3 regions of the Paenibacillus ihbetae genome follow, and region 1 is predicted to be linked to each of the others. Evidence: a T-box and tRNA genes for the amino acid it is inferred to sense, from the RefSeq annotation. Region 1 holds a T-box; the other regions hold tRNA genes.
What was found. A T-box is a leader RNA that pairs with one kind of tRNA and senses whether it is charged. The one in region 1 lies ahead of BBD41_RS02345 (glutamine--tRNA ligase/YqeY domain fusion protein), so its partner is inferred to be a tRNA-Gln.
Positions count from the first base shown of each region.

Region 2: it has a tRNA-Gln gene. The T-box ahead of BBD41_RS02345 (glutamine--tRNA ligase/YqeY domain fusion protein) is inferred to sense a tRNA for this amino acid. The anticodon was not compared.
Region 3: it has a tRNA-Gln gene. The T-box ahead of BBD41_RS02345 (glutamine--tRNA ligase/YqeY domain fusion protein) is inferred to sense a tRNA for this amino acid. The anticodon was not compared.

Region 1 is NZ_CP016809.1:539,751-544,012, reverse strand. It holds gene BBD41_RS02360 (elongation factor G) at 1-516, opposite strand, end outside; gene BBD41_RS02355 (GNAT family N-acetyltransferase) at 817-1,260, shown strand; gene infC (translation initiation factor IF-3) at 1,385-1,873, shown strand; T-box leader at 1,938-2,211, shown strand; gene BBD41_RS02345 (glutamine--tRNA ligase/YqeY domain fusion protein) at 2,289-3,983, shown strand; gene BBD41_RS02340 (pentapeptide repeat-containing protein) at 4,049-4,262, opposite strand, start outside.
Region 2 is NZ_CP016809.1:4,014,220-4,018,481, reverse strand. It holds gene ppc (phosphoenolpyruvate carboxylase) at 1-1,159, opposite strand, end outside; tRNA gene BBD41_RS17810 (tRNA-Gly) at 1,438-1,511, opposite strand; tRNA gene BBD41_RS17805 (tRNA-Pro) at 1,586-1,659, opposite strand; tRNA gene BBD41_RS17800 (tRNA-Arg) at 1,674-1,750, opposite strand; tRNA gene BBD41_RS17795 (tRNA-Gly) at 1,754-1,828, opposite strand; tRNA gene BBD41_RS17790 (tRNA-Leu) at 1,834-1,917, opposite strand; tRNA gene BBD41_RS17785 (tRNA-Lys) at 1,932-2,007, opposite strand; tRNA gene BBD41_RS17780 (tRNA-Gln) at 2,074-2,148, opposite strand; tRNA gene BBD41_RS17775 (tRNA-Val) at 2,196-2,271, opposite strand; tRNA gene BBD41_RS17770 (tRNA-Glu) at 2,276-2,350, opposite strand; tRNA gene BBD41_RS17765 (tRNA-Thr) at 2,389-2,464, opposite strand; tRNA gene BBD41_RS17760 (tRNA-Asn) at 2,468-2,543, opposite strand; rRNA gene rrf (5S ribosomal RNA) at 2,554-2,670, opposite strand; rRNA gene BBD41_RS17750 (23S ribosomal RNA) at 2,808-4,262, opposite strand, start outside.
Region 3 is NZ_CP016809.1:4,215,550-4,219,811, forward strand. It holds rRNA gene BBD41_RS18680 (23S ribosomal RNA) at 1-570, shown strand, start outside; tRNA gene BBD41_RS18685 (tRNA-Asn) at 778-853, shown strand; tRNA gene BBD41_RS18690 (tRNA-Ser) at 859-950, shown strand; tRNA gene BBD41_RS18695 (tRNA-Glu) at 967-1,041, shown strand; tRNA gene BBD41_RS18700 (tRNA-Val) at 1,108-1,183, shown strand; tRNA gene BBD41_RS18705 (tRNA-Met) at 1,213-1,289, shown strand; tRNA gene BBD41_RS18710 (tRNA-Asp) at 1,319-1,395, shown strand; tRNA gene BBD41_RS18715 (tRNA-Phe) at 1,462-1,537, shown strand; tRNA gene BBD41_RS18720 (tRNA-Thr) at 1,556-1,631, shown strand; tRNA gene BBD41_RS18725 (tRNA-Tyr) at 1,636-1,721, shown strand; tRNA gene BBD41_RS18730 (tRNA-Trp) at 1,729-1,802, shown strand; tRNA gene BBD41_RS18735 (tRNA-His) at 1,823-1,898, shown strand; tRNA gene BBD41_RS18740 (tRNA-Gln) at 1,917-1,991, shown strand; tRNA gene BBD41_RS18745 (tRNA-Gly) at 2,000-2,074, shown strand; tRNA gene BBD41_RS18750 (tRNA-Cys) at 2,086-2,159, shown strand; tRNA gene BBD41_RS18755 (tRNA-Arg) at 2,171-2,244, shown strand; tRNA gene BBD41_RS18760 (tRNA-Leu) at 2,252-2,331, shown strand; gene BBD41_RS18765 (hypothetical protein) at 2,760-3,059, shown strand; gene BBD41_RS18770 (PspA/IM30 family protein) at 3,130-3,804, shown strand; gene BBD41_RS18775 (PspC domain-containing protein) at 3,807-4,262, shown strand, end outside.

The DNA of each region.
Region 1 (4,262 bases):
GGCGGGACGGACCGTGGCCCACGCCGTACCTTCCTCCGATGGGACCGACATCTCGCACACGTTCCCGCTCAGCCGCTGACGGATCATGCTGCAGACTTTGCGGTAGTCCGCACCCATCCGGTCGAGCTTGTTTATAAATAAAATGGTCGGGATACCCTGTTCCTTTAACGTTTGCATCAGCACCCTTGTTTGTGCCTGCACGCCTTCAATGGCAGAAATAACCAGGATAACGCCGTCCAGAACGCTTAACGAATGCTCGACTTCCGATATAAAATCCGCATGACCGGGCGTGTCGATCAAATTGACCTTCAATTCTCCCAGCATAAACGAAACCGCCGCGGATTTGACCGTAATTCCCCGACGGCGCTCAATATCGAGCGAATCGGTCGTTGTATTGCCCTGATCAACCGAGCCGGCTCGGTTGATCACGCCTGTTTTAAAGAGAATCTGTTCGGTTAATGTCGTTTTGCCGGCATCAACATGGGCCAACACCCCGATATTCAATATGTTCTTCATATATAGCAGCCCTCATTATTAAATTCATTGTGATCGTTCCTTTCGATTGCGCATTCTGTTTCAGTTGCCGCATCAATACCGCCTCCATTTTCAATAAAGTTACTAATAGTTTATCCAGTAAACCGTACTCAGGCATATGGCGAAAACATGTATAATGAATCATTCCCTTGCTTCATAATCGCGCAGCACGGATATGCTGTTTCCAAGTGAATTGTTTAGTTATATCTGATTAATACCGTGAACGGCTTCCCGGTTTGGATTAGGATAGACCCATACACCAGATAAAAAGGAGTCTTGCGTATGATTTCACTTCATGCGATCAATAAAAACAACTGGGAGGACTGCATCCGCCTCAAGCCGAAGGCTGAGCAAGTGAAGTGGATTGCACCCAACCTATACTCCATCGCGGAGGCGCAGTTTATGGATGGATTCCGGACAAGGGCCATATATCATGATGAGGACATGGTTGGTTTTGTCATGTACGGGGTCCATACCTACGATGATAACTATTGGATTTACCGGTTCATGATCGATGAGCATTATCAGGGACTGCATTATGCGAAGCCGGCCCTGCGGCTGGTGCTGGAAGAGATTCGCAGCGCGCCGGATCGGACGAAGCATGTGATGCTTTGTTATAAAAAAGAGAATGAGCGGGCGGAGAAATTATATCTCCAGATCGGTTTTCGTGAAGCGGGGATCGCGCCTTGGGGGGATAAGATGGCAAAATATACGTTTGCCGGCTGAGAAATTACCGTACGCATCTGCCCTTCGGATCAGGTTCGTTCCAGCAATATGCTTGGGCGATCTTTTTTGCCTAATATGATATGCTATCCTTACGTACAGGGAAGGATTTGAAGGAGGCCACCGGATGTTGTTGATGAACGAAAAAATAAAAGCGCGCGAGGTTGAGCTGACGGGACTGGACGGCGAGGATCTCGGCATCATGTCAAGAGACGAGGCGCTAGCGCTGGCGAAAGCGAACAAGGCGGATTTAGTGTGCACTTCGCTGTTCAGCAGCCCGCCGCCATGCAAGCTGGTCAGCCGCGGAATGGCCAAGCAGGAGGCCGTGAAGGAGAAGAGGGGACAGAAGCAGGCTGACGGTCCTGTCAAAGTAAAAGAATTTCGCCTGACCGTACATATCGAGGACTATGACTATGACACCAAGCTGTCCCAAATGCAGCGGCTGCTTGAATCGGGCAAGGCGGTCCAGCCGATCATCCGCATTCAGGGCAAGGAGGGCGATGCCGCCCGGAAGCTCCTGGAACGGTTAATCCAGGACCTCGCCGGGAAGGGCACGAAGGAAACCGGCATCCAGATTAGCGGCAAGCAGGCGACAGTTAAGCTGCTTCCGGTGTAATTGCCGCAGGCATGCCATTCCATGATTTACTTTTGCGTTCTTTGATGATACTATAATTCAAATTGTAAACGCGATGAAGAGAAGAGTAGATGATTCAGGATTCCCTACAGAGAGCCCCGGCAAGCTGAAAAGGGGCGGGATACCGTTCGTTGAACCAAGCCTCTGAGCGGCGCATCGGAACTTGTGCATGTGTATTGCATACAGTAGATGGTGCGACAGGAGCTCCTGTTATAGAGCTAGGGTATAAGCCGTCAGCCGATGGCCGTACCTGATAAGGCCGGTATTGTGAAATATCGGCAAATAGGGGTGGCACCGCGATATCAAATCTCGTCCCCAAGGCAATTGTCTTGGAGGCGGGATTTTTTTGTCGTTCCGCCGCTGGTTTGAACATTTCAAATAGGAGGAGGGTATAACCATGAGCACTGACAAAAAGAACGCGGATATGACTGATTTTCTGACGGATATCGTGCGGGTGGATATCGCGGGCGGTGTGTACAGCAGGCCGATCGCAACGCGGTTCCCGCCTGAGCCGAACGGTTACCTTCACATCGGAAGCGCTTATGCCATCCATGTTAACCATTCGATTGCCGAACGGTTTGGCGGCAGATTTAATCTGCGCTTCGACGATACGAATCCGCTTAAGGAAGACGTTAAATATGTGGAAGCGATCAAGCGGGATATCGAATGGCTCGGATTGAAGCCGGAGGTCTGCTTCGGATCGGATTACTCGCAGCAAATATACGAGGCCGCGATCAAGCTGATCCGCAAGGGCAAGGCTTATGTCTGTGACCTTAGTCCGGAGCAGATGGCTGCTTACCGCGGCACGCTGACCGAGCCGGGGAAGGATAGTCCATACCGAGGCCGGACGGTGGAAGCAAACGAGTCTTTGTTCAAGCAGATGAAGAATGGAGAGCATGCAGCCGCTTCGAAGGTGCTTCGGGCGAAGATCGATATGTCATCACCCAATCTTAATTTGCGGGATCCCGTACTGTACCGGATTATCCATGCTGAGCATTATCGAACCGGAAAAGAGTGGTGTATCTACCCGATGTATGACTTTGCCCATCCGATCCAGGATGCCATTGAAGGGATTACGCATTCCCTATGCTCGGCTGAGTTCAAAGATCACCGCCCGCTTTATGAATGGGTACTCAGGGAGCTTGAAATTTCCGAGCCTCCCAAGCAGAGGGAATTCGGCCGGCTGAACGTATCGGGAACGGTCACAAGCAAGCGATATTTAAGGGAGCTGGTTGAAGGAGGCTATGTCGACGGCTGGGATGATCCGAGGCTGCCGACGCTGCAAGGATTGCGACGAAGAGGCGTGACTCCGGGAGGGCTTCGTCGATTCTTCGAAGAGCTTGGCGCGCTAAAAAATCCAAGTACCGTGGACTCGGCGATGCTCGAGCATTATGTCCGTCAGGATTTGAAGATGCGGGCCATCAATGCCATGGCCGTCATGCATCCACTTAAAGTGGTCATCACGAATTTTCCGGCGGACCGCAAGGAAATGCTTGTGCTGCCGAACCGTGAAGGCGATGAGTCTCTGGGGACTAGAAAAGTCCCGTTCACCAGAGAGCTGTTGATCGAGCGGGAGGATTTCATGGAGAACCCGATCGCCGGATTTCACCGGCTGTCGCCGGGGCAGGAGGTGCGGCTGAAGGGGGCTTACTTTATCCGCTGCGAGCATGTCGTAAAGGATCCGGCGACCGGTGAAATTACCGAGCTGTACTGCACCTATGACCCGTTGACACGAAGCGGAAGCGGGTTCAATGCGCGTAAAGTGAAGTCGACGATTCAATGGGTGTCCAAGGAATGCGGGGTTCCTGCGGAGCTGCATCTGTATGACCGCCTTCTGAAGGAGTCCGCTGTTCTCGAGGAATCCGGCAACGATTGGAAGGAGCTGCTGAATCCGGCATCTTTGATCCGAGTGGAGAAGGCCATTCTTGAGCCAAGCATGAAAAATGCCTCCTCCCATGAAACCTACCAGTTCATCAGACACGGCTACTTCTGTCTCGATAACAAGCACGCCCATTCGGGGAAGCTGGTGTTTAACCGTGTTGTTCCGCTGAAGGATTCGTGGAAGAGGCAAAACAGCGATATATTGAAATAACCATGTATGCCATGCATTAAGCTCTGCGCACGCTAGTTATAGTGCAGCATGCCATCGGTATCGAATTAGGCAGACCAATGCTGCGGATGCGTCAACGAAGGCGGGAGCTTCGTGCTTGCATCCCCGACGGCTGCTTGGACCTGGGCTTGGGTTAGGAAGAGGCACCCGGTCAAATTGGCTCCACGAATGTCTGCATCCCGGAAATCCGCGCCGATCAGATCGGCTGCTCTCAGATCCGCGCCCCGCAGATCAGCTGCGATGAGATAAGCCCCTCTCAGA
Region 2 (4,262 bases), 3.1 Mb from region 1:
AACGCAGGCTGCGGTCGATGATCTTCAAATCCTCAATGAATTCCTCCGGTGACTGGTAGCGCTCGCTGCCGGTCATGTCGTCATCGAGAATATGGCTGATTTTGGCGAGCATATATACGAGTTTAATCCGATACGGCTCTTTCTCATTGTGCCAAATTTCCATCTTCTTCAGCGTGACGTTTTGGCGGTCCTTCTCAATGGATGCAATCAACTCGTCGGATACGTTGACAATGGTCGAGCTGAAGCTGAGATACTTCATGAAATCTCGCAGGATCCGTTGGTATTCACGGATGGCCAATTTACGCTGCATCTCAAGGGTTTTCCAGGTCACGTCCGCCGTCACCGAAGGATTACCGTCCCGGTCTCCGCCGATCCACGATCCGAAACGCAGATACGTCGGAACATGCCAATGGTGGCCCGGATAGTACTTGTTCAGGCAACGCTCCAGCTCTTGATAAACCTCTGGCAGAATGTGAAACAGTGTTTCATGGAAATAATACATTCCGTTACGAACCTCATCCAGAACGGTCGGCTTACGGTCGCGAAGCTCATCGGTTTGCCACAGCGTGATTACTTCATTCAGAAGCTTCTCCCGAAGCTGTTCTCTTTCGCGGAATGTTAATGTTGGGTTGTCTAGCAGCATCACATCCTCGGCGATCCGTTTATGGATGTCGAGAATGGCTCTGCGCATCGCTTCAGTAGGGTGAGCTGTCATGACCAGCTCAAGGGATAGATTTTCGAGAATTTCTTGAACTTCTTCAAAAGGGATGTTGCGTTCTTTCAGATCCTGGACCGCACTTTCAATGGATCCCGGCTGAACGCCTTCACCAGCGGAGCGCTCATAATCGCGTTTCCGGCGGATGCGGTGATTCTGCTCTGCGATGTTAACCAATTGGAAGTAAATCGCAAATGCGCGGATCACCTGATGGCGAATGTCCGGTTCCAGCGTGCTGATGATTCTTTTAAAATCTGCGAACAATTCAGGAAGAAATACGGATCGCAACGATTTGCTCGTTTCGCGAATTTTCTCAACTATATCTAGAAGCTCGTTGCCACCTTGGTGGACCAGAACTTCTCCAAGAATATTGCCAAGGAACCGTACATCTCGCCGCAGCAGATTGTTGGAATTACTCTTTGCGGTTACTGTAAGTTCAGTCATGCTACTCCTCCCATCTCAAAGCCCTTTTTACGCGGTTTATCTCTAGAACATAACGCCTTCCTAACATCATACAATAAATGCGGGCGAAAATCTTCACTTTTCAACCGAAAAAATTAGCCAAATCGACAAAATTCATTCCCTTGAAAAGCGCCAACATCCCATATACGACAAGCCCTGAAGCCTTTGGCAAGCCTCTTTCTTTACTACATTAACACTTCGCAGAAACATCGTGCGGATATGTAAAAAAACATCACACATGGTGATGTCCTGCTAAATTATGGAGCGGGTGATGGGAATCGAACCCACGCTACCAGCTTGGAAGGCTGGAGTTCTACCATTGAACTACACCCGCATATCAACCCGCAAAAGTGAGACTAAGCTTTGAAGCATACGCCGATTGCTTTTGCGGGAACAAACTTAAGCAAATCGGGATGACACGATTTGAACATGCGACCCCCTGGTCCCAAACCAGGTGCTCTACCAAGCTGAGCTACATCCCGATATGAACTTGAAATGGCACGCCCTGAGAGATTCGAACTCCCGACCTTTTGATTCGTAGTCAAACGCTCTATCCAGCTGAGCTAAGGGCGCAAATGGAGCGGACGACGGGAATCGAACCCGCGACCCTCGCCTTGGCAAGGCGATGCTCTACCGCTGAGCCACGTCCGCATATATGGTGCGCGTGGAGGGACTTGAACCCCCACGTCAAAGACGCTAGATCCTAAGTCTAGTGCGTCTGCCAATTCCGCCACACGCGCACAAGATAAAACACTGGTGAGCCATGAAGGACTCGAACCTTCGACACCCTGATTAAAAGTCAGGTGCTCTACCAACTGAGCTAATGGCTCGCATTCAAGGCGTCGCCGAACCCTCGGTTCACCTCAAAGCTAATCTTCACTTAATTGAAGTGAGAATGGCTGGGGATATAGGATTCGAACCTATGCATGACGGAGTCAAAGTCCGTTGCCTTACCGCTTGGCTAATCCCCAATATTGTTCATGTTACTAGCATGTCCAATTCGAGACTGAAACATGAATGGTGGAGGCTGAGGGGATCGAACCCCCGACCCTCTGCTTGTAAGGCAGATGCTCTCCCAGCTGAGCTAAGCCTCCGTGTTGGTGACCCGTAGGGGATTCGAACCCCTGTTACCTCCGTGAAAGGGAGGTGTCTTAACCCCTTGACCAACGGGCCACATGTTCAAGCTGCTTCTAAGTTGCTAAAAGAAAATCTGGAGCTTCCAACCGGGATCGAACCGGTGACCTCATCCTTACCATGGATGCACTCTACCTACTGAGCTATGGAAGCAGGTGGCTCCCCGAACAGGACTCGAACCTGTGACAACTCGATTAACAGTCGAGTGCTCTACCAACTGAGCTATCAGGGAATATGTATTCGCTTGGCGGCGTCCTACTCTCCCGGGACCCTTCGGTCCAAGTACCATCGGCGCTGGAAGGCTTAACGGTCGTGTTCGGTATGGGAACGCGTGGAACCCTTCCGCCATCGCCACCAAACGATTCAAGGTGGTTGATCACCTGAAAACTAGATACGAAACGTCTTTGCGTTGATTAGAATCCGTAGCATTTCCCCAAAGTACTCCTCCGATGCAAAGCGTAACGCTTTCGAAGTGAGTTTTCTTTCAGAAAACTTGTAGGATAAGCCCTCGACCGATTAGTATTGGTCAGCTCCATGCATTACTGCACTTCCACCTCCAACCTATCTACCTCGTCGTCTTCAAGGGGTCTTACATACTGGGAAATCTCATCTTGAGGGGGGCTTCACGCTTAGATGCTTTCAGCGCTTATCCCGTCCGTACGTAGCTACCCAGCCATGCTCCTGGCGGAACAACTGGTGCACCAGCGGTACGTCCATCCCGGTCCTCTCGTACTAAGGACAGCTCCTCTCAAATTTCCTACGCCCACGACAGATAGGGACCGAACTGTCTCACGACGTTCTGAACCCAGCTCGCGTACCGCTTTAATGGGCGAACAGCCCAACCCTTGGGACCTACTTCAGCCCCAGGATGCGATGAGCCGACATCGAGGTGCCAAACCTCCCCGTCGATGTGGACTCTTGGGGGAGATAAGCCTGTTATCCCCAGGGTAGCTTTTATCCGTTGAGCGATGGCCCTTCCATGCGGTACCACCGGATCACTAAGCCCGACTTTCGTCCCTGCTCGACTTGTAGGTCTCGCAGTCAAGCTCCCTTATGCCTTTGCACTCTTCGAATGATTTCCAACCATTCTGAGGGAACCTTGGGGCGCCTCCGTTACTCTTTAGGAGGCGACCGCCCCAGTCAAACTGCCCGCCTGACACTGTCCCCGTACCGGATCACGGTACCAGGTTAGAACCTAGATACGATCAGGGTGGTATCCCAACGTCGCCTCCACACAAGCTGGCGCTCATGCTTCAAAGGCTCCCACCTATCCTGTACAGATCGTACCCAAATCCAATATCAAGCTGCAGTAAAGCTCCATGGGGTCTTTCCGTCTTGTCGCGGGTAACCTGCATCTTCACAGGTATTAAAATTTCACCGGATCTCTCGTTGAGACAGCGCCCAAGTCGTTACGCCATTCGTGCGGGTCAGAATTTACCTGACAAGGAATTTCGCTACCTTAGGACCGTTATAGTTACGGCCGCCGTTTACTGGGGCTTCGGTTCACAGCTTCGGATTACTCCTAACCGCTCCCCTTAACCTTCCAGCACCGGGCAGGCGTCAGCCCGTATACTTCGCCTTGCGGCTTCGCACAGACCTGTGTTTTTGCTAAACAGTCGCTTGGGCCTTTTCACTGCGGCCCCCTCGGGCTATTCACCCTACCGAGGCACCCCTTCTCCCGAAGTTACGGGGTCATTTTGCCGAGTTCCTTAACGAGAGTTCTTCCGCGCGCCTTAGAATTCTCTTCTCGCCTACCTGTGTCGGTTTGCGGTACGGGCACCTTCACCTGACTAGAGGCTTTTCTTGGCAGTGTGAGATCATGACCTTCGCTACTGTAATTTTCACTCCCCATCACAGCCCAGCCTTAACGATGTGCGGATTTGCCTACACATCAGCCTCACTGCTTGGACGGACATCCATCAGTCCGCGTCACTACCCTCCTGCGTCACCC
Region 3 (4,262 bases), 2.9 Mb from region 1:
AGTGCAAAGGCATAAGGGAGCTTGACTGCGAGACCTACAAGTCGAGCAGGGACGAAAGTCGGGCTTAGTGATCCGGTGGTACCGCATGGAAGGGCCATCGCTCAACGGATAAAAGCTACCCTGGGGATAACAGGCTTATCTCCCCCAAGAGTCCACATCGACGGGGAGGTTTGGCACCTCGATGTCGGCTCATCGCATCCTGGGGCTGAAGTAGGTCCCAAGGGTTGGGCTGTTCGCCCATTAAAGCGGTACGCGAGCTGGGTTCAGAACGTCGTGAGACAGTTCGGTCCCTATCTGTCGTGGGCGTAGGAAATTTGAGAGGAGCTGTCCTTAGTACGAGAGGACCGGGATGGACGTACCGCTGGTGCACCAGTTGTTCCGCCAGGAGCATGGCTGGGTAGCTACGTACGGACGGGATAAGCGCTGAAAGCATCTAAGCGTGAAGCCCCCCTCAAGATGAGATTTCCCAGTATGTAAGACCCCTTGAAGACGACGAGGTAGATAGGTTGGAGGTGGAAGTGCAGTAATGCATGGAGCTGACCAATACTAATCGGTCGAGGGCTTATCCTACAAGCTTTCTGAAAGAAAGCTCGCTACGGAAGCATAGACAAAAACCCACCAAAGTGAAGAAGAGCTTCGCAGCTGATTCCGATTACTTTGGCGGGGCCCGGAAAGATCTGAGGATCTGAAGGGACATTGCTACGGATTCTAATCAACGCAAAGACGTTTCGTATCTAGTTTTCAGGTGATCAAACCATCACTTGAATTGAATAATGTTCCCTGATAGCTCAGTTGGTAGAGCACTCGACTGTTAATCGAGTTGTCACAGGTTCGAGTCCTGTTCGGGGAGCCATTTATGGAGAGGTGTCCGAGTTGGCCGAAGGAGCACGATTGGAAATCGTGTAGGCGTCAAAAGCGTCTCGAGGGTTCGAATCCCTCTCTCTCCGCCACTATTATTTAAAGCATGGCCCGTTGGTCAAGGGGTTAAGACACCTCCCTTTCACGGAGGTAACAGGGGTTCGAATCCCCTACGGGTCACCATCTTTTCTTTAAAAAAGACTTGATTTTGTTGCCGGTTATCTGGTATGATAGAAATCGCTTTGTTGCGGAGGCTTAGCTCAGCTGGGAGAGCATCTGCCTTACAAGCAGAGGGTCGGGGGTTCGATCCCCTCAGCCTCCACCATAAATAACATTGTAACCCTTTTATAATGACGCGGGGTGGAGCAGTTCGGTAGCTCGTCGGGCTCATAACCCGAAGGTCGCAGGTTCAAATCCTGCCCCCGCAACCAATTATATCGCATATGCGATAGTGCCTCGTGGAACTGTGGTGTAGAGGCCTAACATGCCTGCCTGTCACGCAGGAGATCGCGGGTTCGAATCCCGTCAGTTCCGCCATTTTTTAACTTTTGGGATGAGATGAGTGTCCGATATGGGATTCGTCGAAGTTCACGAAGAGCGTAAGGCTCGGTAGCTCAGTCGGTAGAGCAGAGGACTGAAAATCCTCGTGTCGGCGGTTCGATTCCGTCCCGAGCCACCATGTTTCACAATTGCATACGCCGGTGTAGCTCAATTGGTAGAGCAACTGACTTGTAATCAGTAGGTTGGGGGTTCAAGTCCTCTCGCCGGCACCACTATGGAGGATTAGCGAAGTGGCCAAACGCAGCAGACTGTAAATCTGTTCTCTTACGAGTTCGGTGGTTCGAATCCATCATCCTCCACCAGTTTTATAGGGGCATAGTTTAAAGGTAGAACAGCGGTCTCCAAAACCGTTAGTGTGGGTTCAATTCCTGCTGCCCCTGCCAATCGAAACTTAATAAATATGGCGGTCGTGGCGAAGGGGTTAACGCACCGGATTGTGGCTCCGGCATTCGTGGGTTCAAGTCCCATCGATCGCCCCATATTACAAAAAATCATATTGGGGATTAGCCAAGCGGTAAGGCAACGGACTTTGACTCCGTCATGCATAGGTTCGAATCCTATATCCCCAGCCATGATTTCTGCGGACGTGGCTCAGCGGTAGAGCATCGCCTTGCCAAGGCGAGGGTCGCGGGTTCGATTCCCGTCGTCCGCTCCATTTTCATTTCTGGCGCCATAGCCAAGTGGTAAGGCACAGCTCTGCAAAAGCTTTATCCCCAGTTCGAATCTGGGTGGCGCCTCCATTCACTATTCTGTGCCCTTAGCTCAGCTGGATAGAGCGTTTGACTACGAATCAAAAGGTCAGGAGTTCGAATCTCTTAGGGCACGCTTTTATGCCGGTGTGGCGGAATTGGCAGACGCGCGCGACTCAAAATCGTGAGGGAAACCGTGGGGGTTCGAGTCCCTTCACCGGCATCATCCAAAAGGAATGCAAGACGATTATCGTCTTGCATTCCTTTTTTGCGTTTCTCGTCTTATCGTCTTATGATCGGCTGGTGAGATCACGTTCGACCGGATTAGACGCTTTGGAGCGGAAAGTCGGGCTCGGCTAACACGGTTTTGAATGAATGAACACGTTCTTGGCTGGATCGAATACGGTCCGGATGGAATGGACGCCGTCTGGATGGATTGGACAAGGTCTGAATGCCATAAGAGTAGTAGGAAGTTCGGGCTGCTTTAATGGGCCAGGAACGGTTTGGACGCAGGTCTATAGAGGGCCCCGACTTAGGTCTAGGTGCAAAAACCGTCCGCAGTCCGTTTTAGTGAAACGTGAAATTACCTAGAATAGAGTCATAAGGTTGAACACATAAACAACGATCAAACGACAGAAAGGCGGTGTATAAATGAGATATTCGAGAGGAAACGGATTAAGTCTCCTGCTGATTGGTCTAGGAGTTTTGATTCTTCTGGGTGTATTCGCTCCTCTGCTCGGATGGTTGTTCAGTCTTTTGCTTCCCGTCCTGATGATTGCTTTAGGATATTACGGAATTCGGCGAGGCAACGCTCTGATCGGGTGGATTATTCTTGGTATCGGCGTCATCTGGTTGATGGGTAAGCTGTCTTGGCTCATCGGTCCGGTACTCGGTATTATCCTGATCATCTACGGGGTGTCCCGATTCAAGAAGGGAAGACCGCGCTACTAATGGCGATACAGGATGACGAACAGCTGAAGCTAAGGATAAGAAGTTGATAGAAGAGGAGGGCTAAACCTAAATGAGTGTTTTCAGACGGATACGAGACATTACCGTTGCAACCTTGAACGAAAGACTCGAACAGAGTCAGGATCCGGTTCGATTGATCGATCAGTTCCTTCATTCGACAAGACAAGACATCACGGAAGCCGAGAAGCTTCTGCAGCAATGCCAAACTCACTCTCGGCAGCTGAAACAGCAGGTTGACCAAGCCGAGACCATGCGGGATAAGCGTGAGGAGCAAGCGCTGCTTGCGTTGAAGGCCGGTGAGGATCATCTGGCCAAGCTGGCACTTCAAGAGAAGCTGATCTATGAAGAAAAGATTGAACAATACCAGGGCTTGTTATCTACCAGCCTGGAGTCGCTGAGAGAGATTGAAGAGCAGCTCGGAGAGCTCCGCATGGAGTATCAAACCGTATACAGCAAGCGACAGTACTATGTTGCCCGGATGGAGACTCTCCGTCTGCAGCAGAAGATGAATGAACGTACCGGCGCATACGGCGGTCAAGATGTTCCAAGGATGTTCAACCGGCTTGAGGATCGCATCAGCGATTGGGAGCTTGAAGCCAGAAGCTTGCGCGATTTACGCCGGATGGGCCAAGAGTACGTGGAACAGGCAGGCAATACCGTCTCTTCCGTGCTCGAGAAGGAACTCGCCCGATTGAAGCAAAAGCTGAATGACAGCGGAAAGGAGTAACCATGAGTAGATTGTACCGTTCTACCCGAGACAAAATGTTTACCGGGTTGATCGGCGGCATATCCGATCATTTCGGAGTCGAATCGACCATCCTCAGAATTATATTTGTAGTCAGTATCTTTTTCACTGGCGGTACAACACTATTAATTTACCTGATCGCGTCGTTGGTTGTTTCCAAAGAGCCGCCGTATTATCACGATCCATACGCACCTCATGGAGGACATGGAGGATATCGCTTCAATGATGCACCCGGACCCGGATATAACGGCTATAACGATAACTATGGTCGTCAAGGATATCCGAATGAAGGAGGCGGCTTTGGACCGAGATATGATCGCCCCGGCCGGCCAGATCCAGGCTATGGTCCCCGAAATACCGTATCCTCCGATTCCGGTCTGGATTCGATGATGCAAGACATCGAGAAGAAGGCATTGCAAAAAGAAATTGAAGAGTTGAAG